Regions from separate parts of the Variovorax nitratireducens genome, predicted to be linked through region 2. Evidence: predicted binding sites of a transcription regulator. Region 2 holds the regulator's gene; the other holds the start of a gene.

Region 1 (11,886 bases), on a different contig from region 2:
GCTGATTGAATGGTTCGCGCCGGGACATCGATGCCGTGGGCCAGCGTCGTCAGCGTCAGCGGCTCCTCGAGCCGCTCGAGCATGTAGGCCTTGGCCTTCCTCAGTGTCGGCGACACCGCCGCGCCGCCCGGCGGGCGCATCTGCAGATGGGAGTGGGGCTGGCGCAGCAACAAGCCCGTGACCAGCAGGTCTTCCAGCCGCGCGTGAAGATGCGGCAGCGCAGCCAGAGCCGGATCGCCACGCGCCGCCTCCGCCATCATCCGCAGCGCCGGCTCGATTGCGCACCATGTCGAGCCATCCGTGGGCACATCGCCGCGAAAGCAGATCGCATCGTGGGGCGGCGCTCCCGCCAGTGCGGCCCACGCGGCATCTACCGCCGTTCTTTCGATCCGCACGACGATCTGTTCGTAGTTCTCGGTGGCCGTGAAGTGGAACCGTTGCCCACCGCCCACGATGGCCAGCTGACCGGGTGTGGCCTGGTAGGCGTGGCGGCCGTGCCAGTACTCGATCCCGCCGCGCGTCGGCAGGCACAGCAGGTAGTAGTTCTCGAGGGTGCCCGGATCGACCTCAACCGGCGCCTGCCATGACAGCCGACTCAACGACAGGGCGCCCATCGGAAGGTTGTCCATCCGCGCATGCAGCGAGCCACCGGGGGCGAGCAGACGAAGCCGGTGTGGACTGAACACGCGTCCGCAGAGGAACTGCGCTTCGTCCGCATCCCGCGTTTCGAACAAGCGGCCTCGCTCGAAGTCCACGCCGGCGAAGAGCGGCGATGCAACCGGCGAAGTGTTCATGGGCGGGGAAGCAGTCGCTGCGAGGGGTGAAGGGGGTTGCAGTTTCATCAACCTGTACGCCCCGTCAATCGGGATTTTCCTGCCGGTCGGCCTGCGCAATTCCGATAGCGGCTGCGCGCGGCCGATTGTCCGGAAGAGATCGACGACCCAGCATGGCGCCTGTTCTTCTTCTGACAGCGAGACAAACATGAATCAGCAGCACGGCAACCCGGATCTACTGCAGGGCGACATCCTCAACGCGCTGGAAGACGCGCTCTACCGCGGCAAGCTGGGGCGCCGCGACTTTCTTCGCCTGGCCGCGGCAGCCGGTGCCGGAATGGCGACGGCCCAGTCCATGGCGCAGGACGGCAGCGACGCGGCCATCACGCAGCTCTACAACGCGGCCAACCTGCAGCCCGAGTACGACTACATTGTCGTCGGCTCGGGCAGCGGCGGCGCGGTGGTGGCCGGCCGGCTCGCTGCCGAGAGCGACGCGCGGGTGCTCGTGCTGGAGGCGGGCGGCTCCGATCGGGTGGAGGCCGTGCTCAACCCCGGCTTGTGGCCGACCAACATCCGCAGCGAGCGCGACTGGGGCCACTCCGCCGCGCCGGGCGCGGCAGTGAACAACCGCGCGCTGATCCTTCCGATGGGCAAGGTCGTGGGCGGTGGCTCTTCCGTCAACGTCATGGTCTGGTCGCGCGGACACAAGAACGACTTCGACGCCTGGGCGGCCGAGACCGGCGATCCCGGCTGGAGCTACGCGCGGGTGCTGGAGATCTACAAGCGCATCGAGGACTGGCAGGGAACGCCGGATCCGGCACGTCGCGGCAAGGGCGGCCGCCTGTGGGTGACGCCGCCGCAGAATCCCAACCCGATCGCGCCTGCGATGCTCGATGCAGCGGCTTCGGTCGGCATCCCGAAGTTCGCCGACCAGAACGGGGCCATGATGGAAGGCGCGGGTGGCGCGGCACTCGCCAATCTGCGAATCCGCGATGGGCGCCGGCGCAATATTCCGTCCGACTACCTCTACCAGGCGCTGAAGCGCCGCAACATCACCTTGCTGACCGGCGCAGAAGTGCAGACGCTGCGCATGGAAGGCAACCGGGTCAAGGGCCTGACCTTCGTTCGCAACGGCCAGGTGCACACGGTCGCTGCGGCACGCCGGGTGGTGCTCAGCGCGGGAGCGATCAATACCCCGAAGATCCTGATGCTGTCAGGCATCGGCGACGAGGTCGAACTCAAGCGGCACGGCATCAAGACCGTGGCCAAGCTGCCGGGCGTGGGCCGCAACTTCCAGGATCACGTGCTCGTTGCGGGCTGCGTCTGGGAGTACAACAAAGCGTTGCCGCCAGCGAACAGCGCGGCCGAGGCCACGTTCTTCTGGAAGAGCGATGCGTCCTTGCCCGGGCCGGATCTGCAGCCATTCCAGATCGAGGTGCCGTATGCCTCCGAGGTGACGGGCCCTCAGTTCAATGCGCCCGCAGGTTGCTGGTCGATTGCCCCGGGACTGGTTCGCCCGAAGAGCCGCGGGCGTGTCAGCCTGGCGTCGTCCAACCCCGCGGCGATGGCGCAGATCGACGGTGCGTTCCTGACCCATCCTGACGACGTCAAGGCCCTGCTGCGTGGCATCGAGCTGTGCCGCGAGATCGGCAATTCGGCGGCCATGAAGGAGTTCGTGAAACGCGAGGTGATGCCGGGCCCGCTGGCCGGGAAGGAGATGACCAGCTTCCTGCGCAACGCCGCAGGCACCTATTTCCACCAGAGCTGCACCTGCAAGATGGGACGCGACGACATGGCGGTGGTCGACGGCAGGCTCTCCGTGCGCGGCGTTGAAGGCTTGTCGATCGCCGACGCCTCCGTGATGCCCACGGTGTCGACGGGCAATACGATGGCGCCCACAGTGATCATCGGCGAACGCATGGCCGATATTCTTCTGAAATGATCCAGGATCAATTCACCGAAGTCGATGGCATCAGGACGCGCTATCGGGAGGCAGGAACTTCGGGCGCTGCCGTGCTCCTGCTGCATGGCATCGGATGTTCGGTGCTGGAATGGGAAAGCAATATCGAGGCGCTCGCGACACGGCATCGCGTATTCGCACTGGATCTGGTGGGTTTCGGCCTGTCGGACAAGCCGGCCGATCACACCTACAGCCTGCGCCGCCTCGCCCAGTTCGTTCTCGACTTCATGAAGGTGAAGGGAATCGATCGGGCCCATGTTGCCGGCAACTCGCTGGGCGGCCGCCTCGCGCTGGAGTGCGCCGCCATTGCGCCGGAGCAGGTCGCGTCGCTCTTGCTGGTGGATCCCGCCGGCATGGCGCGGCGCGGGACGCTCTTCGAGTTTCGTCTTGCAACGCTGCCGATCCTGGGCGAGATCTTCACCCGGCCGCACAGGCTGGGAACCAGGATGCTGTGGCGCAAGGCATTCGCCGCACCGTCTTCGTTCGTGACCGAAGCGCTGGTCACGACGAAGCTTTTCCTGGCGCGCCAGCCGGGCGCACAGGCTGCGTTCCTCAAGACGCTTCGCGGCTTTGTCGACTTCCGGGGTTTTCGTCCCGAACTGGTCGAGCAGCTCGCTGCCGCGCTCCCGGGCATCCAGGCGCCCACGCTGGTGCTGTGGGGCCGGGACGACCGTTTCGTGCCCTGCACCCACGCTGAGGTGCTGCGTCGAAGGCTGCCGACCGTGCAGGTCGAAATCTGGGATCGCTGCGGCCATGCACTGCAGGTTGAATGCGCGCAACGCTTCAACGAAACCGCGCTCGGCTTCTGGCATCGACTCGACAAGGCCAGCCCGCGCTAGCAGCAGCAGGCAGGGGCAGCAGCCTCGTGCATCGGCAACCCGGTTGAAGCGATGGCACTTTCTGTGTCAACCTGCGTCGCTGGGCGCAGCCGCGCCGACAACACCCCGAAGGAGATCACCATGGCCATTCCCCATGTGCAAGCCGGCGAAATCGCGAACGTGATGCCGCTCGGTGCGGATCTCGTCGGCACGCGCACGCACGCGCTCTTCAAGTCCGAGGATCTCGAGGTAATGCGGATCGTCATGCTGGCCGGCGACACCATGCCGTCGCACGCGGTGGCTGGGGAGATCACCCTTCAATGCATGGAGGGCCGTGTCGTATTGACGTATTCGGCAGGCGAGCGCGAGTTGATCGCAGGCCAGCTGATTCACCTCGCAAGGAACGATCCGCATGCCTTGCGCTGCCTCGAAAACGCATCGCTGCTCCTCACCATTGTTCTGCGGCCCGATCCGCACAATGGCCGCAAGACATGAACCACGGTCTTGCATTCAAGGATCTCGATCCGGCGTTGATCGGAGCGCTGAGGTTTCCGGGGCGGGATCAGGGCGGCGGGGCACGCTGCTCCGCGAATGTCCTCCGGGCTTCGCCCTCCCCCTTTATTTCGCTGCGCAGCGTGCCCCACCGCCCTGATCCTGGAAGCGATGTGACCGTTTCGCGCTGAACACCACGAGCGTGCCCAGGCCGCTGGTGGTGGGTGGCCCCTGCAGCGAAATAAAGGAGGAGCCGAAGGCGGGGGACATTCGCGGAAGGGGCCACCCGCCGCCAGCGGCCTACCCCGAACGAACCCCGAAACGCCAAGCACGAAGCGCGGGCGCCAGATGCTCCTGCCGGCAAAAGCCAGGTTCTTTATCTCTGAACGCGATCCGGTATCAGTCGCCCTCGCGCGCCAGCAGCCCGGCACGCGACTGCCGGCCCCAGGTGCCGCGCCCGGTGAGAAACATCCACCAGCCCAGCGCCGCACCGGTGTGCCGCAGGATCTGGAAAGTGAAGGGCTCGATCAGCGCCGCCAGAAAGGCTTGCGCCATGCTGGCCCCGCTGGCCTGGCCGATCCAGCGTCGATAAAGGTGCACTGACCACAGGTGAAACAGCAGGTCGAGCGCGATCTTGGCGCCGATCACGCCCGCCACCGGCGCGAGGATGCCGAGCTGGCCGCGCACCAGGTACACCAGCAGCAGCGCAAACGCCGCCAGGCCGTAGAGCGGCTGCAGCGTGTCGATCGCCTTGACCGGCAGCATCGCGGTGCCGAGCCAGCCATAGCGCCGGTCGCCGACCATCGCGCGGTACCAATACTGCGTCTGCAGAAAACCACCGAACCAGCGGCGCCGCTGGCGCAGGAAGGCCGGCACGCTGCTGGGTGCATCGGTATGGGCCTGCGCGTCGCCCAGCACCCGCACGCGCCATGGCAGCTGGTGGGCCTCGGCGTGGCGGTGCAGCCGGTGGATGAGTTCGTAGTCTTCCACCAGGCAGTCGGGGTCGAAGCCGCCGACGGCGCGCACTGCGTCGAGCCGGAATGCGGCGAATGCGCCCGAGATCAATAGCAGCCCGTTCAGCCGCATCCACGCGTAGCGCGAGAGGAAGTTGCGGATGTACTCATAGGTCTGGAACCACTGCAGGCAGCGGCCGCTCAACGTGCGGCTGCACACCGGGGTGATGACACCCGTGGCCGCCACCAGTTCGGGCTCGGCCGAGAAGGCACGGCGCACCGCCGCGATGGCCTGGCGGTCGAGCAGCGTGTCGCCATCGACCGTGAGCACGGTCTCGGTGCGGATGCAGAGCATCGCGGCATTGAGCGCGCGGGCCTTGCCGGCATGCGGCAGGCGCAGCCAGTACAGCGCGGGGTGCAAGGTGCTGGCGGCGCTGAGTTCGCCGGGCGCGGGCTCCGTGAAGCCGTAGCGCGTGGTCAGCAGCGCCGCGGTGCCGTCGCTGGAGCCGTCGTCGGCAATCACGATCTGGTCGGGCACATCGGTCTGGCCGAGCAGGGCGGCCAGCGTGACGGGCAGCACTGCGGCCTCGTTGTGCGACGCGATGATCACGCCGAGCGTGGCCGGCCGCAGGTCGGCCGCGGGCCGGCGGGCTGGTCGCAGGATCGGCAACGTGGCCCAGGCCACGAACAGCAGCAGCACGGTGTCGTAGGCGATGTAGGCGACGCCCACCGACCAGCTCCAGACGCCGCCAACCATGAAGGCCATGCTGAAGAGACCGAGCCAGAGCAGCAGCACGCCGCCGTGGATCAGCAGGCTGCGTGCAGGCGTGGGCGGTGGGGAGAGGCGTGGCGAGGCGGCCGTGAAGGCTGCGGAAAGGGCGCGCTGCTGGGAATCTTTCAAGAGAATGTCCGGTCGATCAAGGGGTACGCAGTCCGCGCGGTTTTGGTTTCGATGGCCCGGACTGACCCGGGACAATGCTGACAGACTCGATTCCCCTGCAAAAATTCCACATGCCCATGATTCCCGACCGCTACACCCGCCCCGCCATCCTGCTGCACTGGCTGATTGCCGCGCTGATGATCCTCAACATCGCCTTGATCCTGACGGTCGAGCAGTTTCCCGACGAATGGGTGCGGCCGGTGGTCGACACGCACAAGTCGCTCGGCATCACGGTGCTGGGCCTGGTGATTGTCCGCATTCTCTGGCGCGCCACGCACCGCCCACCCGAAATGCCCGGCAGCTACGGTCGGCTCGAGCGCTGGGCCGCGCATGCGGCGCACGGCGCGCTCTACCTGCTGATGGTTCTGCTGCCGCTCTCGGGCTGGATGCACGATTCGGCCTGGAAGGACGCGGCCACGCATCCGATGCAACTGTTCGGCCTGGTGCCCTGGCCGCGCATCGGCTGGATCATGGACATCGAGCCTGTCATGAAGGAAACGCTGCACACCGTTTTCGGCGCCGTCCACGAATGGGCCGGCTACGTGCTGTATGTGCTGTTCGCCCTGCATGTGCTGGGCGCGCTGAAGCACCAGTTCATGGACGGCGAACCAGAGCTGCAACGCATGCTGCCCCGATGAACTTCCCGCCCGATTCCGACCCCGGCGCACGCGCGGCCATCGAGCGCATCGAGGCGCTCGCCACCCATCACGACCCGGTGCACGAAGGCGTGCGCGTGCGATGGCGCCGCTTCGGCAAGGCCGACTCCGCGCAGCCGCCCATCGTGCTGCTGCACGGCGGCCATGGCAGCTGGATGCACTGGCTGCGCAACGTCGAAGCGCTGGCGGCAGAACGCACGCTGTGGCTGCCCGACATGCCAGGCTTCGGCGATTCGGGCACACCGCCGCGGCCCGGGGCGGACGACGCGGCGGTCGGCCCGCTGCTGAAAGCGCTGGGCGGCACGCTCGACATGCTGATCGGTGCCGGTACGCCGATCGACCTTGGCGGCTTTTCGTTCGGCGGCCTGGTGGCCGCGAAGTTCGCGGCCGGGCGCGGCGCGGTGCGGCGACTTGCCCTGATGGGCAGCGGTGGCCACGGCACGCTGCGGCGCATGACGGTCGAGATGATCAACTGGCGCGCCGCCGCGAACCGGGCGGAAGAACGCGCCGCGCTGCAGCACAACCTTGGCGCGCTGATGTTGCACGACAAGGGCTTCGACCCGTTGGCTTTCGAGATTCACGACATCAGCTGCCACGGCACACGCTTTCGCAGCAAGGAGGTGTCGCTCGCCGGCGGGCTTCAGGCCGCGCTCGACGTGATCGCGGCGCCGCAGTTGCTGGTCTGGGGCGAGTACGACGTCACCGCCGAGCCGCGCTCGCTGGTGGCGCAACTGACTTCGGGCCACCCGCGGCGTGAAGGCGTGGTGATCGACGGCGCCGGGCACTGGGTGCAGTACGAGCGGGCCGACGAGGTCAACGCGCTGCTGCTGCGCTTTCTGGCCTGAGCCGGTCAGACCGGCACGGACGCCGCATGCCGGCGCCAGAACGCGGCGTCGGGCGCAGGGCCCGACCCCGCCGCCGCGTTGTCCGCCATGTGCTCCGGCCGGCTCGTGCCGGGAATCGTGCAGGTCACGGCCGGATGGCTCAGCACGAACTTCAGCAGCACCTGCGCCCAACTCGTGCAGCCGATCCCGGCCGCCCAGCCGGGCAGGGGCTGGTCGCGCAGCTTGCGCAGCAGGCCGCCACCGCCGAACGGCATGTTGACGATCACCGCCACGCCGCGCTCGGCCGCCAGCGGCAGCAGGCGCTGCTCGGCCGCGCGGTCGTCCATTGAATAGTTGATCTGCAGAAAGTCGAGCTTCTCGGCCCGCAGCACGGCCTCGACCTCGGCATAGGCCGAAGCGGTGTAGTGCGTGATGCCGACATATCGCACGCGTTTTTGTTCTTTCCAGCCACGCAGCGTCTTGAGGTGGGTGCGCCAGTCGACCAGGTTGTGCACCTGCATCAGGTCGATGCGTTCGGTGCGCAGACGTGCAAACGACTGCTCCATCTGCGCGATGCCGGCCTCGCGGCCGCTCGTCCAGACCTTGGTGGCCAGAAAAGCCTGGTCGCGCTGCTTCGCCACGGCGAGCAGGTCGCCTGCCACGGCCTCGGAGCGGCCGTACATCGGCGAGCTGTCGAGCACCTTTCCGCCGGCGGCGAACAGTGCGTCGAGCACGCCCGGCAGCCGCTGGTATTCGGCGCTGTCGGGTGCCACATCGAAGCCGATCCAGGTGCCGCAGCCGATCACGGGCAGGGCTTCGCCGGTGGCGGGAATGGGGCGGGTGTTCATGGGGGTGGGCTGGCGGGGTTGGGCGAGGGCGGACAACGGCAGCGTGGCGCCGAAGGCGAGCCCGGCGCCGAGACGAAGGAAGCGGGATCGACGCAGGGAAGGAGGGTTCATGGCGGGTTCCCGAATGATCGCTGCGGTCATGCAAAAAGAAAAACCCATGCCGCCAGAATACTGTATAAAAATACAGTTACTCGATTGCATCATGGGCCTTCCTTCCCTCGACCCCTTTCTGACCTCCGGGCGGCACAACATGTGGCGCGGCGACGAGCTGGGCGGGGCCGATGCGCAGGTTGTCGGCTCCGGCCATGCCGCGCTCGATGCGCAGTTGCCGGGAGGCGGCTGGCCGGTCGGCGCCATGACCGAGGTGCTGCAGTCGGCCCCCGAGGCGCATGTGTGGCAACTGCTACTGCCTGCGCTGGCGCAGGCGGTGCAGGCGCGGGGCGGGCCGGTGGTGCTGATCGGCGCCCCGCACGAACCCTTCGGGCCCGCACTCGCGGCGGGCGGGTTGCCGGTGGAGGCGTTGATGTGGGTGCGCGGCGCGCCGGGCGGGGGGGCTCAACGCTTGTGGGCCTGCGAGCAGGCGCTGCGCTGCGCCGATGTGGCGGCCGTGCTGGCCTGGCTGCCGCAGGCGCGCGTGGGCGAATTGCGCCGGCTGCAGCTCGCGGCCGCGCAGCACGAAGGCTTGTTGTTCGTGTTCCGGCCCGAATCGGTGGCGCAGTCGGCCTCGCCGGCCCGGTTGCGGTTGCAGGTGGTGTCGGCCGAAGCCGGGCAGATGGACGTGCACCTGCTCAAGCGCCGCGGCCCGCCGCTGGCCGCGCCATTGACGCTGCCGGCCCGCAATGCGCGCATGACGGCGCTGCTGGCTGCCAGCCAGCTGCGCCGCAAGGCGCGGCTGCAGCAGCAAGGCGTTGCGATGCCCGCAGCGCCCGGCGGCATCGTGGTGCGACTCGATCTGCGCAGGAGGGAGCTCCATGCACTGGATCGCCTTGCAGTGGCGTGACGAGGCCTCCCGGCTTGCCCCTTCGTGTGCTTCGCCACTTCCCGAGGATCCTGCTTGCGCCATGCCCTCGCAAGAGGCCCTGGGCTGGTGGGCGCTCGGCTACACGCCGCGGGTAGCCTGGCTCGATGAAGCGCTGCTGCTCGAGGTGTCGGCCTGCGAGCGGCTGTGGGGTGGGCGGCTGCCTTTGATGCGCCTGCTCTCGGCATCCACACCGGCGCAGCGACTCCAGCAGGCGCAGGGTGCCACCAGCCTGATCGCGCTGGCGCGGCTGCGTCTTTATGCGGCCGGCGTGAAGCCGCCGGCGGACACACCCGCCGCCTTGCCCCTGCACACGCTCACGGCCGCGCGCGATCACCTCGACGTGCTGGAGCGCCTGGGCTGCCGCACCTGGGGCGACGTGGCGGCGCTGCCGCGCGGCGGGCTGGCGCGGCGCTTCGGCACGGCCTTGCGCGAGGCGCTCGATGTGGCCTGGGGCCTGAGTCCCGAGCAGCACCGCTGGCTCACGCTGCCTGACGTGTTCGAGCAGAAGCTCGAGTTGCCGGCGCTGGCCGAGACGGCGCCCGAACTCATGTGGTCGGCCAACCGCCTGCTCGCGGCGCTGCAGATCTGGCTGCGCGCGCGTCAGCGCGGGGCGGTCGCGCTCGAACTGCAGTGGACGCTGGATCTCAAGCGCTACAACGGCGTCAACCTGCCGCCGCACCAGAGCATCACCGTGCGCACGGCCGAGCCGACGCAAGACATGGCGCATCTGCGCCGTTTGATGAGCGAGCGGCTCGCGCTCGCCCAACTCGCCGCGCCCGCAAGCTGGTTGCGCCTGCGCTCGCTCGAAACCTCGCCCTGGGCCGGCGCCAGCACGAGCTTTCTGCCCGAGGACAACCGCAAGGGCGACAAGCTGCACGAACTGGTCGAGCGGCTCAGTGCGCGGCTCGGCGCGCAGCAGGTGGTGGTGCCGGTGGCGCAGGCCGACCATCGGCCCGAGGCGATGCAGGCGTGGCGGCCGGCATTGGCCTCCAGAGCGGAGATGCGGTCGCCGCCGGGCCGCCCCAAGGCGGGCCGCGCCTCCCCCCCGGGGGGTGGCGAAGCACACGAAGTGGCAAGCCGGGGGGCTGACATTTATCCGCCCTGGCTGCTGCGCGAGCCTTTGCCGCTCGAAATGCGCGATGGCCACCCGCATTACCGCGGCAAGCTGCGCCGCCTGGTCGGCCCGCAGCGGCTGGAGGCCGGCTGGTGGGGCGGCACGGCCGAAGAGGGCGGCCACCCCGCGGTGCGCGACTACTACATCGCCGAAAGCCCCGAAGCCGGCCTGGTGTGGGTGTACCGCGAGCGGCTGTCGGCGCCGCTCGCCTCCGACGAAGTGCCGCGCTGGTATCTGCAGGGCCTCTATGCCTGAACTCAGCGACAAGCAACTGCAAGCGCGCAGGCCGGCCCGGCTGCATGCGCTGCCGCTCCCTGCAGCGCCCGCGCCGGCCCTGGCCTTGCCGGATTACGCCGAACTTCATTGCCTGACCAACTTCAGCTTTCAGCGCGGTGCCTCGCACCCCGAGGAACTCGTGGCGCGCGCCTACCAACTCGGCTACCGCGCGCTGGCCATCACCGACGAATGCTCGGTCGCCGGCGTGGTGCGCGCGCACGTCGGCCTGCGCGAGCATCTCGAAGCGCTCGACGAGTACGACAAAACGCATCCCGACGAAGCACCGCAGCCACGCAACCCCGGATTCCGCCTGCTGTTCGGCAGCGAGTTCCGGTTCGAGCGCTTCAAGCTCGTGGTGATCGCGCACAACCTCGAAGGCTGGGGCAACCTCTGTGAGTTCATTACCGCGGCGCGCACCACCGAAGCTCCCAAGGGCGACTACCGCGTGAGCTGGGACGCCAGCGACGTCGCCTCGTTGCGCCATTGCGAAGTGCTGCTCGTGCCACAGCGTGTCTTTGGCGGCGCTGTCGATCTGGCGGCGCTCCGCGACGATGTGGCGGGCGCTGCAGCCCGGTTCGGCGCGAGCCTGTGGATCGCGGTCGAGTTGCTCAATGAACTCGACGACGACCTCTGGCTCGGGCTGCTGGCGCAGTTGAGTGCCGACACCGGCGTGCCGCTGGTGGCCGCAGGCGATGTGCACATGCATGTGCGCTCGCGCAAGCCGTTGCAGGACGTGGTCACCGCCATCCGCGAAGGCAAGGCCGTGGCCGGCTGCGGCTTTGCGCTGCAGGCCAATGCCGAGCGCCACTTGCGGCCGCGACTGCGGCTGGCCGACCTTTGTCCACCAGCGCTGCTTGCCAACACGTTGGTGGTGATGGAACGCTGCCGCTTCGACCCCGACGTGATCCGCGAGACCTACAAGTACCCGCTCGAGAACGTCGGTGGCGGCGAAACGCCGACGCAGACGCTGGTGCGCCGAACCTGGGAGGGCGCGGCCACGCGGTATCCGGCAGGCGTTCCGCAGAAGGTGCGGCGCCAGCTTCAGCACGAGCTCGACCTCATCGCCGAGCTCGAGTACGAGATGTTCTTCCTCACGGTCGAAGACATCGTGCGTTTCGCCCGCTCGAAAGAGATTCTGTGCCAGGGGCGCGGCTCGTCGGCCAACTCGGCGGTCTGCTATTGCCTCGGCATCACGGCGATCGACCCTGAAA
Region 2 (11,886 bases):
TCGCGCGCAACGCACGCTGGCCGAGCACGCATTGCGTAGCGATGGCAGCCGCGTGCCGCTGGCGGAACTGGCCGACCGCCCGGTGATCGCGCTCGCTGCGATTGCCCGACCCGAAGCTTTTTTCGACATGCTGCGCGCCCAGGGCGTCACGCCTGAGCGCTGCATCGCGCTGCCCGATCACTATGATTTCGATAGCTGGCAACGTCCGTCCGACGGGCCCTACAGCCTTGTTTGTACCGAAAAGGATGCGGTCAAGCTGTGGCGCATTGCACCCGATGCGCTGGCCGTGCCGCTGGTGTTCACACCCGAGCCGGCCTTCTTCGCGGCGCTGGACGCAAAGCTATCATCGGTCGATGGACACCAAGCTGCTTGAATTGCTGGTCTGCCCCGTGACCAAGGGGCCGCTGACCTGGAACCCGGAGAAGCAGGAGCTCTGCTCCCGCTCCGCGCGCCTCGCCTATCCGGTGCGCGACGGCATCCCGGTGCTGCTCGAGAACGAGGCGCGCACGCTGTCCGACGAAGAGCTGGGGCTTTGAGCTTCACCGTCTTGATACCGGCGAGGCTGGCGTCGACGCGCCTGCCGGACAAGCCACTTGCCGATCTGTGCGGTTTGCCGATGGTGGTGCGCGTGGCGCAGCGCGCGCAGTTGTCGGGCGCGGTGCGCGTCGTGGTCGCGGGCGATCACGCGCGCATCGTCGACGCGTGCAAGACCCATGGCATCGAGGCGCTGCTGACCCGTACCGACCACCTGAGCGGTAGCGACCGTCTGGCCGAAGCCTGCACGCTGCTCGATCTGGCGGACGACGCGATCGTGGTCAATGTGCAGGGGGACGAGCCGCTGATCGACCCGTCGCTGATCGACGCCGTCGCGACAACGCTCGCAAACGATCCCGAAGCCTCGATGAGCACCGCGGTGCACGCCATCGATTCGACCGAAGATTTTCTCAATCCGAACGTGGTGAAAGCCGTGCTCGACGCACGCGGCTACGCGCTTTACTTCAGCCGCGCGCCGATCCCCTGGTGGCGCGACGGCTTCGCAGCGCAGGGCTTGGGCGCGCTGCCCTCTCCCGCACCGTTGCGGCACATCGGCATCTATGGCTACCGGGCCGGCTTCGTGCGGCAATTCCCCCGGTTGCCGGCAGCGCCGGTCGAAGCGATCGAGGCACTCGAACAATTGCGCGCCATGTGGCACGGCCATCGCATCGCGGTGCATGTGAGTGCGCATGCACCAGGCCCGGGCGTCGACACGCCGGACGACCTTTTGCGGGTGCGCGCGCGCATCGCCGGAATGCTTTCGGAAGGCCCGCTTTCCGAGTGAGCGCGGGCAAAAGCCCATGCTATCCTCGAAGCAGCTTCGCGCTGTCCGGCCCTCGCGGCATGAATGGCGCGTCAAGAAATCCAAGAACCTTCCGAGGACACCATGAGACTGATTTTGTTGGGCGCCCCCGGGGCAGGCAAAGGCACGCAAGCCACTTTCCTGTGCAAGAAGTACGGCATCCCGCAGATCTCGACGGGTGACATGCTGCGCGCCGCCGTCAAGGCCGGCACGCCGCTGGGCCTGGAGGCCAAGGCCATCATGGAATCGGGTGCGCTCGTGAGCGACGACCTGATCATCAATCTGGTGAAAGAGCGCATTGCGCTGCCCGACTGCACCAACGGTTTTCTGTTCGACGGATTTCCCCGCACCATTCCGCAGGCCGATGCGATGAAGGCGGCGGGCGTCAAGATCGACTACGTACTCGAGATCGACGTGCCGTTCTCCGACATCATCGAGCGCATGGGTGGCCGCCGCTCGCACCCGGCATCCGGGCGCACCTATCACGTCAAGTTCAACCCGCCGAAAGTCGAAGGCATCGACGACGTCACGGGTGAACCGCTGATCCAGCGCGACGACGACAAGGAAGACACCGTGCGCAAGCGGCTCGAGGTGTACGGCCAGCAAACGCGTCCGCTGGTCGAGTACTACGCGAGCTGGGCCAAAGCCGACCCGGCTGCAGCGCCGAAGTACCGTGCCATCGCAGGTGTCGGCAGCGTCGACGAAATCACCCAGCGCGCACTCGCGGCGCTGAACGACTGACCGTCGTCAGCCGTCAGGCCGGACTGGAACGCAGCGCGTAGGTCTTGCCGCCGACAAACAGGTATTCGACGCGCATCACGGCCTCGCCCTTCTCGTCCTTGAAGGTGAAGCCGATGGCGGACAGCGTGGCGCCGGGCTTGATCTCTTCCACGCTCCATGCCGACATGCGCGTGAGGGGCGCGAGTTCCAGCTCCCATCGACGATCCTTGCGCGTCGGCACCACGGCTCTGGCCAGCAGCGCCTTGCCATCGACCGCAGCGCTCTGCGCGGGCAGCGCACGCTGGGCCAGATCGGCCGGCACCTTGATGTCGGCCGGCAACTCGATCACGAGTTCGGCATGCGGGTTCTGCCAGCGTGAACTCAGCACCTTGCCCTCGAGGTAGATCGGCCGCTCGGCGTCGAAACTGCTCCAGCCGTGGTGCGCCCGGACGCCGGGCGCAACGAGCGCTGTGGCGGCTACAGCAAGAAAATGGCGGCGTTGCATGACGAGCTCCTTCGCGTTCAGTAGTACGCAATCCAGCGGCCGCAGAACACGACCGCGACCCAGATCACAGTGGACAGCAACATCTGGGCGCGGGCAAGGCCGTCCAGCCGGGCCAGCGAGCCACGCCCGTGGAACCATGCTGCGTTGCAGCCGGCCGCGACGAGCAGCAGCATCTTGAGCACGAAGCTGCGGTTGGCGAGCAACTCGGACGGCTGCGTCGAGAACATCAGAAGGCCGCTCGCCGCGGCGAGCGCGAAACCGGCCAGGGCGATGCCAAGCGACAGCCGGGCAAGCGCCTCTACCGGCAGCGCCGCGCCGCGACCGAACACGCGCAACTCGAACAGCACGAGGTTGCCAAACAACAGTCCGATCCCGAGGATGTGCACCGCCTCCAGCACCGGATAAGCCCAGGGATGGGTCTGCAGCGCGGCGAACATCGCTTCCTTCAGCCGGACGCGTCGGCGCCGATCAGCTCGAGCATCAGCGCGATGCGCGCCTTGACCGGGCTCAACCCGCCTGCATCAGGCAGCGCATCACCCGCCTTCGGGAGGATGTGCCCGCTGGTGCAACGCGTGGCGCGCAGCACCGCGATGCCGGTGGCCTGCGCGCGCAATGCCGAAGCCTCCAGTTCACGATGCAGCGTGCCGTTGCCGGTGGCGGCAAGCACCAGGCCCCGCACGGCATCGGGAGAGCCCGCCTCCCGTTCGCGCACCAATGCGTCGACGATGGTGCCGCGCGCACCGGCATGGCTCGTCAGGATCTCCACGCGCGGCGCGGCGCCAACGCTTGCGAGCCAATCAATGGCCGTTTGCGCCCTCCCCTCGGAAGCTGTAGGCCAGTTTCGCAGCAAGCGAACGACGCCCTCCTCGACATAGCCGTGCGGGCCGGCATCGCCGGACGCGAAGGCGTCGACCCGATAGGTGTGCACCTTCTGCACGTCGAGCGCGCTGTGAATCACGCCGGCGCAGACCACCACCACCCCGCTCGCGCCTTCGGTGGCCGCGACCGCGATCGCATCGCGCACGTTCTGCGGGCCATCGGGCGACAGTGCGGTCGCGGGCCGCATGGCGCAGGTCAGCACCACGGGCTTGCGGGGCGCCAGCACCGATTGAAGAAAAAAGCCCGTCTCTTCGAGCGTGTCGGTGCCGTGGGTGATCACGATGCCTGCCACGTCGGGCTGTGCCAGCCAGTGCGCGCAGCGCTGCGCGAGCTGCTGCCAGACGGCGAACTCCATGTCCTTGCTGTCGACCTGCGCAACCTGCTCGGCCTCCAGCGTCACGCCGGCGGGCGCGTCGATGCCGCCGACCAGCGCGGCCACGCCCACTTCGCCCGCGGTGTAGCCGATGTTGTCCCCGGGCTGCGCGGCTCGCCCGGCGATGGTGCCACCGGTGCCCAGCACCAGGATGCGGCGCAGCGTTGCTGTTGCGGATTGCGTGACCATCACTTGCCAACTTTCAAAAACTGGTTAAAAATACAGTTACTGGATACACAGCCAGTATCGCAAGGAGTCAACGCATGCTCAACCTGTCGACTTTCGCCGTCAAGCTTACCGCCCGGCAGCAACAGATTCTGGATCTCATCCAGAGCGCCATCGCCCGAACCGGTGCGCCGCCCACGCGCGCCGAGATCGCAGCCGAACTGGGCTTCAAATCGGCCAACGCGGCCGAAGAACACCTGCAGGCGCTGGCGCGCAAGGGCGTGATCGAACTGGTCAGCGGCACCTCGCGCGGCATTCGCCTGAAGGGCGATGCACTGCGCGCCATCAACGAAACCCGCTCCAGCCAGTATTCGCTCGGTCTGCCCGGCATGGCCCAGCTCGCACTGCCACTGATCGGCCGCGTTGCAGCCGGTTCGCCGATCCTCGCGCAGGAGCACGTCGATCAAACCTACTACGTCGAGAACACGCTGTTCCAGCGCCAGCCCGACTACCTGCTCAAGGTACGCGGCATGTCGATGCGCGATGCCGGCATCATGGACGGCGACCTGCTCGCGGTGCAGGCCACCAAGGAAGCGCGCAACGGCCAGATCGTCGTGGCCCGGCTGGGCGACGAGGTCACCGTCAAGCGCCTCAAGCGCAACAAGCAGGTGATCGAGCTGCATGCCGAAAACCCCGACTATCCGACCATCATCGTGCAGCCCGGCGAGCCCTTCGAAATCGAAGGCCTCGCCGTCGGCCTGATCCGCAACACGATGCTGATGTAGCCATCACCGGCAGCAACAGGTGGCGGGCGTATGGCGCAAGGCCATCACCCTGTTGCAGCCGGACGAGACGCAATCCTGCCTGTGTTCAACCTCTGACTTACTGGAGTTCACATGGGAATCGCTCTTCTGACCTTGGCCGACCTGTTCACGCCGCTGCAATCGCTTGCAAGCCGCTGGATACCGGCACGCCGTGCCCACCGCAATGCGGGCCTGCGCTATGTGGCCGTGCGCCCCGCCTGCACAGTGCGCCCCGCCTGCACCGTGCGGCCCGCTGCCGCCAACGTGGCACCCACCGCACGGCCGCTGCGCGTGGTGCGCGTGCTCGACGGCCAGCGCGTTGATCGCGCTTCCGGCCGCGTCGTGATCTCGGGCCGCATGGCCGATGTCTGCGCCGAACTCGACCGCCTCGTCGCGCTCGAGGCCGCCGACGACTCGCGCCATCTGATGCACTGACCAGCGGCCACCTCACGGCGACGAGGAGCGCAAGGCACAATAACGTGCCATGAACATCGTGATCCTCGACGACTACCAGGATGCCGTGCGCAAGCTGCGCTGTGCCGCCAAGCTCGACGCCTACGCGGCCAAGGTCTACACCAACACCGTCAAGGGCATCGGCCAGTTGTCGGTTCGGCTCAAAGACGCCGACGTGATCGTGCTGATCCGCGAGCGCACGCAGATCTCGCGGCAACTGGTCGAGAAGCTGCCCAAGCTCAGACTCATTTCCCAGACCGGCCGCGTCGGCGGGCATGTCGACGTCAACGCCTGCAGCGAACTCGGCATCGCAGTGGCCGAGGGCAGCGGTTCCCCGCTGGCACCGGCCGAGCTGACCTGGGCCTTGATCATGGCGGCGATGCGGCGACTGCCGCAGTACATCAGCAACCTCAAGCACGGTGCCTGGCAGCAGGCGGGCCTCAAGTCGGCATCGATGCCGGCGAATTTCGGTCTTGGTTCGGTGCTCAAGGGCAAGACGCTGGGCATTTGGGGCTACGGCCGCATCGGCCAACTGGTCGCACGCTATGGTCAGGCCTTTGGCATGCAGGTCGTGATCTGGGGCCGCGAGGCCAGTTGCAGCAAGGCCCGTTCCGACGGGTTCCAAATCGCTGCCAGCCGCGAGGCACTGTTCGAGACCGCCGATGTGCTGTCCGTTCACCTGCGCCTCACGGACGAAACACGCGGCCTGGTCGCCCTCGAAGACCTCTCGCGCATGAAGCCTACCGCCCTGTTCGTGAACACCTCGCGCGCCGAGCTGGTCGAGCCCGATGCGCTGCTCGCGGCGCTCAATCGCGGCCGGCCCGGGCTGGCCGCCATCGACGTGTTCGAAAGCGAACCGCCGCTGCAGGGCCATGCACTGCTGCGTCTCGAAAACTGCATCTGCACGCCGCACATCGGCTATGTGGAACAAGAGAGCTACGAGCTCTATTTCGGGCAGGCGTTCGACAACGTGGTGAGCTTCATCAAGGGCAACCCCACCAACATCGTCAATCCGGGCGCGCTGCAGGTTCGGCGTTGAACCGGCCGCCGCTGCCCGCCGCATTGTGGGCACTGCTGGCGGGCAATTTCGTAATCGGCACCGGCGTCATGGTTGTAGCCGGCACGCTCAACGAGATAAGCGATTCCTTGGGCGTCAGCGCCGCAGCGGCGGGCCAACTGATCACGGCGGGCGCGGTGGTCGTCTGCCTCGGCGCCCCGCTGCTCGCCGCACTGGTGGCTGGGTGGGATCGACGTGTGCTGCTTGCACTGTCGATGGCCTGGTATGCGGTCGGCCACGTGCTCGCGGCGCTGATGCCCAGCTACACGGGCCTGCTCGTGGTGCGGATGCTCACGATGATCGCGCCCGCCATCTTCACGCCGCAAGCCGCTGCGTGTGCCGGCTTGCTGGTGCCGCCCGAGCAGCGCGGCCGAGCCGTGACCTTCGTTTTTCTCGGCTGGTCGATGGCCTCGGTGCTGGGGCTGCCGCTGGGTGCGCTGATGGGCGGGCACTTCGGCTGGCGTGCTGCGTTCATGGCGATTGCCGTGGCGTCCGTGCTCAGCGCGATCTGGGTCTGGGCCACACTGCCGGTGGGCATCCGGCCCGCAGTGCTGACGCGTGCCGCGTGGGCCAGCGTGCTGAAGAGCCCGGTGCTGATGGGCGTCGTGTCGGTCACCGCACTGCAGGGCGCGGGCCAGTTTGTGCTGTTCAGCTATTTCGCACCGCTGGTCAAACAACAGCTCGGTGCTGACGCGACGATGCTGAGTCTGCTGTGGGCCTGGTTCGGCGTTTGCGGCCTGATCGGCAACATGCTGGTCAGCCGGTACATCGACCGCATCGGCGCAGGCCGGATGGTGCTGCTGACCACCTCGTTGATTGCGCTGAGCCTGTTGCTGTGGCCGCTGGGCCGCAGCTTCGCCGTGCTGGCGCTGGTGCTGGCGCCCTGGGGATTCGGCTGCTTTGCCGCCAACTCGGCCCAGCAGGCACGGCTGGTGGGCCTGGCGCCCGCAATGGCCTCCGGCTCGGTGGCGCTCAACAGTTCAGGGATCTATATCGGGCAGGCCATGGGCGCCGGGGCCGGTGGCTGGCTGCTCGCCAACGGCGCGGCGGGCTGGATGAGCTGGGCGGGCCTCGCCGCCCTGCTGCTGGCCATGGCGTTGAGCGTCGCGGTCGAGCGCCTGCCGCGTCCGGCCTGACCGCCTCAGCGCTTCTTGATGACGCGTGGTGCGATCTCGGCCTCGGTGTCCGGGTCGAACAGGTCGAAATCGATGGTGTGCGAATCACCGGCGGGCGGCGGCGCCCCGCGTTCGATCGGCGCAGCGATCGTTTCAAAGGCGGTCTTGTCGAACTCGGCCAGATCCATATCGATCTGCGGCCTGACGGGCATCGGCCGGGCATCGGCGGCCACCACCGGCGAATCGGGGATCAGCACCGTATCGGCCTGCAGGCCGTCGTCGATGCCGCCGTAGATCGAAGGCGGCGGCGGCTGGGTGGGCGCGATGTCCTCGAGCAAGGTCGCGGGCGCTGTGGCGTCGTGAGAGAAAGTGTCGACGAACGACAGCGGCGTCACCGGCGCCGGCGGTGCGCTGTCGGGGTCGATCACTTCCTTGGCCACCGCATACAACAGCAACAGTTCCTGATAAGCGGCAAGGTCGAAGGCTTCGTCCTCATGCACGCCCGGTTTGCGGAACACCAGTTCCTCGATCAGCGCCAGCGTGCCGGCGGCCGGCCATTGCGATTCGATGCGGGCGAGCGCACCGCGGTAGTGCTCCAGCCCACGCCCGCCGAGCGAGAAATCGTCGAACGCAGGCACCTCGGCGTTGAAAGCACGCTCGAAGCCGCCGCTCAGGCGCGCGTACTCATCACGACGCCCCAGCGCGTGATAGATCTTGAACAGGTCGAGGTACGCCAGTGCACTGGTGTCGGGATTGGCGGCAATATGTTCGACCAGAACAGCGATGGCCTGGTCGTGCTGCCCAAGCGAGAGGAAGAAGTCCGATTGCTGCTGCACGTCGAACAGTTCCTCGGTATTGACCGGTCGCACGGCCGCAGGCTCTGGCGCGCGCGTGGCAGCGGGCTCCGGCTCGTCCTGGTCGTATCGCGTGTCGGCATTGGTGGAAGCCAGCAGCGCCGCATGGCGCGGATCCAGCTCCCCTGGCGGCAGCGCGTCGGGCCGTGTGACCGGGTGGTCCACCAGGTCATCGAACTGGCTGTCGGGCGTCGGCCCCGGGCGTGGCCCGCCTTCGCGCGCATCATGCCCATCCCCCCACCAGGCAGGTGCCACGGCGCGGCGTGACAGGCGCCACAACAGTGCAATCGCGACCAATGCGAGCAGCAGCAAAAGCCCGAGGGCATACACCAGCGGATTGTTGTAGCGACTGTCGCGCGCCTCAGCCAATTCGCTGCGCATTTCGAGCAGCGTGCGCTGGTTCTGGGCGGTCTGCTCGCGCAGCGCGGCCAGCGTGGCTTCGAGCGACTGAATGCGCTGCGCCTCGCGTTGCGCGTCTTCCGGCGGCGCCGAGAGTGCACGCCACTGCGCGGCGGCCTGCGCGCGCTTTGCCAGGTCTTCACCACCGGGCAATGCCAGCGAAGGCGAAGTTTGTAGACCGACCTCCCGCAACGACAACGGTTCGAGCGCGTCGACCTGCAGCCGCGGGCCGGTGGCAACCGCTTCGCGTTGGGGTTCGGGTGCTGTCACGCGTGCGGCGGGTGCGGCGGGCACGGGCACACGCACAGCGGGTGCGACGCGGGCCGGCGCCTGCGCGACGGCGGCGCGGCGCGGCGCGGGAGGCGGCGTGCCGGCGGCCCGTTCGCCGGATTCGGCAGTGCGCGGACGCGGCGGCGCGCTACGGCGCGCCGTGCCGCCCGAACCCATCGCGGCCGAGCTGGCACCGGCGTTGCCTCGCGACGAACGGGCGCTGCGCTCTTGCGGTGCGAAGGCGGGCGCGCCGCTGTCCGCCCGCGATGCCGACGACGCTGCGCGCGGCAGACTGACCGCCTCCGGCGGCACATCGGCCAACAGGACATAAGTGCGGATCGAGCGGGCCTCGCAACCGGCGCGCACCGTCACATTGACCACGGGTTCCTCGATCGCCACCGTCGATCGCACTCGCAGACGCGAGCTGCCGGCCGAAGAACCCGGTTCCAGCGATACAGTCACACGTCGATCGTCGATGCGCGCGTCGCCCTGAACCACCTCTGCTTCAAGGCACAGGCTGTCCCCTTTTTCTGCGCCTTCGAGTGCCAGCGGGATCGCCAGATCGAGCGGCTTGCCGATCCAGGTCGCCCCTTGAGGGCGGCCGATCGTCAAGGCGAGCGATGGTAGCGCGAACCCCAAAAGGGCCAGGGTCGCCGCAATGCGTCGAAGTTTCAAAATGGGATGAAAAAATTGAAATCTAAAGTAAACAGATTCTGACATGCAGGTACAGCACATTCTTTCATCTGGAGACATTTATCAAATGAACGTGAACTTTTCCAAAATCGCCGTCGTTGGTGCCGGCGCCATGGGCCGCGGCATCGCCCAGATGGCAGCGCAAGCCGGCAGCGAGGTATTGCTGGTCGACAGCATGCCGGGCGCCGCGGAACGGGGCCTGGCAACCCTCGCCGAACAATGGGGCAAGCTGCACGCCAAGGGCCGGCTCGAAGCAGCCGAGCGCGACGGGCTGGTTGCGCGGATTCGTGCGGTCACCACAATGCAGGAACTGGCCGCTTGCGATCTGGTCATTGAGGCGATCATCGAAGACCTGGAGGTGAAACGCCAGTTGTTTCGCGAACTCGAGACGATCGTGGCGCCCACTGCCGTGCTGGCCACCAACACCTCGTCGCTGTCTGTAACGGCCATTGCCCGGGCGCTGCAGCATCCGGGGCGCTGCGCGGGCTTCCACTTCTTCAACCCGGTACCGCTGATGAAGGTGGTCGAAGTCGTGGCCGGCTTCAAGACGGAACCGGACGTCTGCGCCCGCCTGGCCGGCTACGCCGAGCAAATGGGCCACAAGGCGGTGCAGGCGAGGGACACGCCCGGCTTCATCGTGAACCATGCGGGCCGCGGCTACGGCACCGAGGCGCTGCGCATCGTCGGAGAAGGCGTAGCCGACTACGCCACGGTCGACCAGATCCTCAAGGATCAAGCCGGCTTCAGGCTCGGCCCATTCGAACTGCTGGACTTGACCGGGCTCGACGTCTCGCATCCGGTGATGGAGTCGATCTATCACCAGTACTACGAAGAACCGCGCTTCCGGCCCAGCGTGATCACGGCCCAGCGCCTGGCGGCCGGCGCGCTCGGCCGCAAGACCGGCGAAGGCTTCTATCGCTATGCCGACGGGGTCATGCAGCAGCCGCCCGAAGCGCCCGCGCCGCTGGTGGAAAAGCTGCCGATCTTCTGGATCTCGCCCCGCGCAGCCCGGCGTGCCGAGTTGATCAAGCTGGTACACGACCTAGGCGGCCAGATCGAAACCGGCGCCACGCCGTCGACGGCTGCGTTGATCCTGGTCGCGCCGCTGGGCTTCGACGTGACCACGGTGGCCGCCGTCGAGCGCCTGGACGCCACGCGCACCGTCGGCATCGACATGCTGATCGACGATGCCGCCACCAAACGCCGCGTGCTGGCCACCAACCCGGCCACACGGATCGACATGCGCGACGCAGCGCATGCGCTGTTCGCGCGCGACGGCAAGGCCGTCAGCGTCATTCGCGACAGCGGCGGCTTCGTCACCCAGCGCGTGGTGGCCACCATCGTCAACATCGCGGCCGATATGTGCCAGCAAGGCGTGTGTTCGCCGGCGGATCTCGAAACTGCGGTGACGCGCGGCCTCGGCTACCCGCAGGGCCCGCTTGCGATGGGCAACCTGTACGGCCCGACCAACATGCTCGAAGTGCTGTTCAACCTGCAGACTGTCTACGGGGATCCGCGCTATCGCCCCAGCCCCTGGTTGCGCCGCCGCGGCGCGCTGGGCCTCAGCCTGATGCACGAAGAAGAAGCATGACCGCAGAACTCAAGAGCCGCACCGAAGGCCAGACCATGGTGCTGACACTGGCCAACCCGTCGCAGCGCAACGCGCTCGGCCCTGAAATGTACGCAGCCGGCATTGAAGCGCTGAACGGCGCCGAGAACAGCAACGACGTGCGCAACGTGGTGATCGTGGGCGATGGCGCCTGGTTCAGCGCGGGCGGATCGCTGCAGCGCCTGGCCGCGAACCGCGAGCGCGAGCCCGCGGCGCAGGCCGAGAGCATCGACGGGCTGCACAACTGGATCGATTCGATCCGCGCCTTTCCGAAGCCGGTGATCGCCGCGGTCGAAGGCGCAGCGGCAGGTGCGGGCTTTTCCCTCGCGCTGGCCTGCGACTTCGTGATCGCGGCACGCGATGCGGTGTTCGCCGCGTCGTACAGCAACATCGCGCTGTCGCCCGACGGCGGCCTGAGCTGGCAACTTGCGCAGGCGTTGCCGCGCCAACTCGCCAGCGAATGGCTGATGGGCGGCGAGCGCATCGCGGCGCCGCGCCTGCATGCGCTCGGACTGGTCAATCAACTGACCGAGCCAGGTCAGGCGCTGCAGGGCGCGCTCACGCTGGCCGCCACACTTGCAGGCCGTGCGCCCAATTCGCTGGCAAGCATCAAGGAACTGCTCAACGAGGCGCGTGGCGCCACGTTGGCAGCCCA

Evidence for each region. The regulator LexA, encoded in region 2, represses DNA repair genes until DNA is damaged. The targets are predictions, from matches to a motif close to ACTGTATNNNNATACAGT.
Region 1: the regulator LexA is predicted to act here: its motif matches at 8,435-8,452, upstream of imuA (translesion DNA synthesis-associated protein ImuA).

Annotation. Positions count from the first base shown of each region.
Region 1 covers NZ_JBPJZO010000011.1:120,511-132,396, forward strand. Annotated here, with positions in the region: gene ACSFA8_RS22070 (cupin domain-containing protein) at 1-983, opposite strand, end outside; gene ACSFA8_RS22075 (GMC family oxidoreductase) at 982-2,715, shown strand; gene ACSFA8_RS22080 (alpha/beta fold hydrolase) at 2,712-3,572, shown strand; gene ACSFA8_RS22085 (cupin domain-containing protein) at 3,693-4,046, shown strand; gene ACSFA8_RS22090 (glycosyltransferase family 2 protein) at 4,443-5,897, opposite strand; gene ACSFA8_RS22095 (cytochrome b) at 6,008-6,574, shown strand; gene ACSFA8_RS22100 (alpha/beta fold hydrolase) at 6,571-7,437, shown strand; gene ACSFA8_RS22105 (aldo/keto reductase) at 7,443-8,360, opposite strand; gene imuA (translesion DNA synthesis-associated protein ImuA) at 8,467-9,264, shown strand; gene ACSFA8_RS22115 (DNA polymerase Y subunit UmuC family protein) at 9,326-10,654, shown strand; gene ACSFA8_RS22120 (error-prone DNA polymerase) at 10,647-11,886, shown strand, end outside.
Region 2 covers NZ_JBPJZO010000004.1:337,785-349,670, reverse strand. Annotated here, with positions in the region: gene lpxK (tetraacyldisaccharide 4'-kinase) at 1-373, shown strand, start outside; gene ACSFA8_RS13780 (Trm112 family protein) at 354-536, shown strand; gene kdsB (3-deoxy-manno-octulosonate cytidylyltransferase) at 533-1,318, shown strand; gene adk (adenylate kinase) at 1,421-2,077, shown strand; gene ACSFA8_RS13765 (DUF6152 family protein) at 2,091-2,561, opposite strand; gene ACSFA8_RS13760 (hypothetical protein) at 2,579-2,998, opposite strand; gene ACSFA8_RS13755 (asparaginase) at 3,007-4,002, opposite strand; gene lexA (transcriptional repressor LexA) at 4,077-4,763, shown strand; gene ACSFA8_RS13745 (hypothetical protein) at 4,875-5,216, shown strand; gene ACSFA8_RS13740 (D-2-hydroxyacid dehydrogenase family protein) at 5,266-6,273, shown strand; gene ACSFA8_RS13735 (MFS transporter) at 6,270-7,427, shown strand; gene ACSFA8_RS13730 (type IV pilus assembly protein FimV) at 7,433-9,541, opposite strand; gene ACSFA8_RS13725 (3-hydroxyacyl-CoA dehydrogenase) at 9,690-11,213, shown strand; gene ACSFA8_RS13720 (oxepin-CoA hydrolase, alternative type) at 11,210-11,886, shown strand, end outside.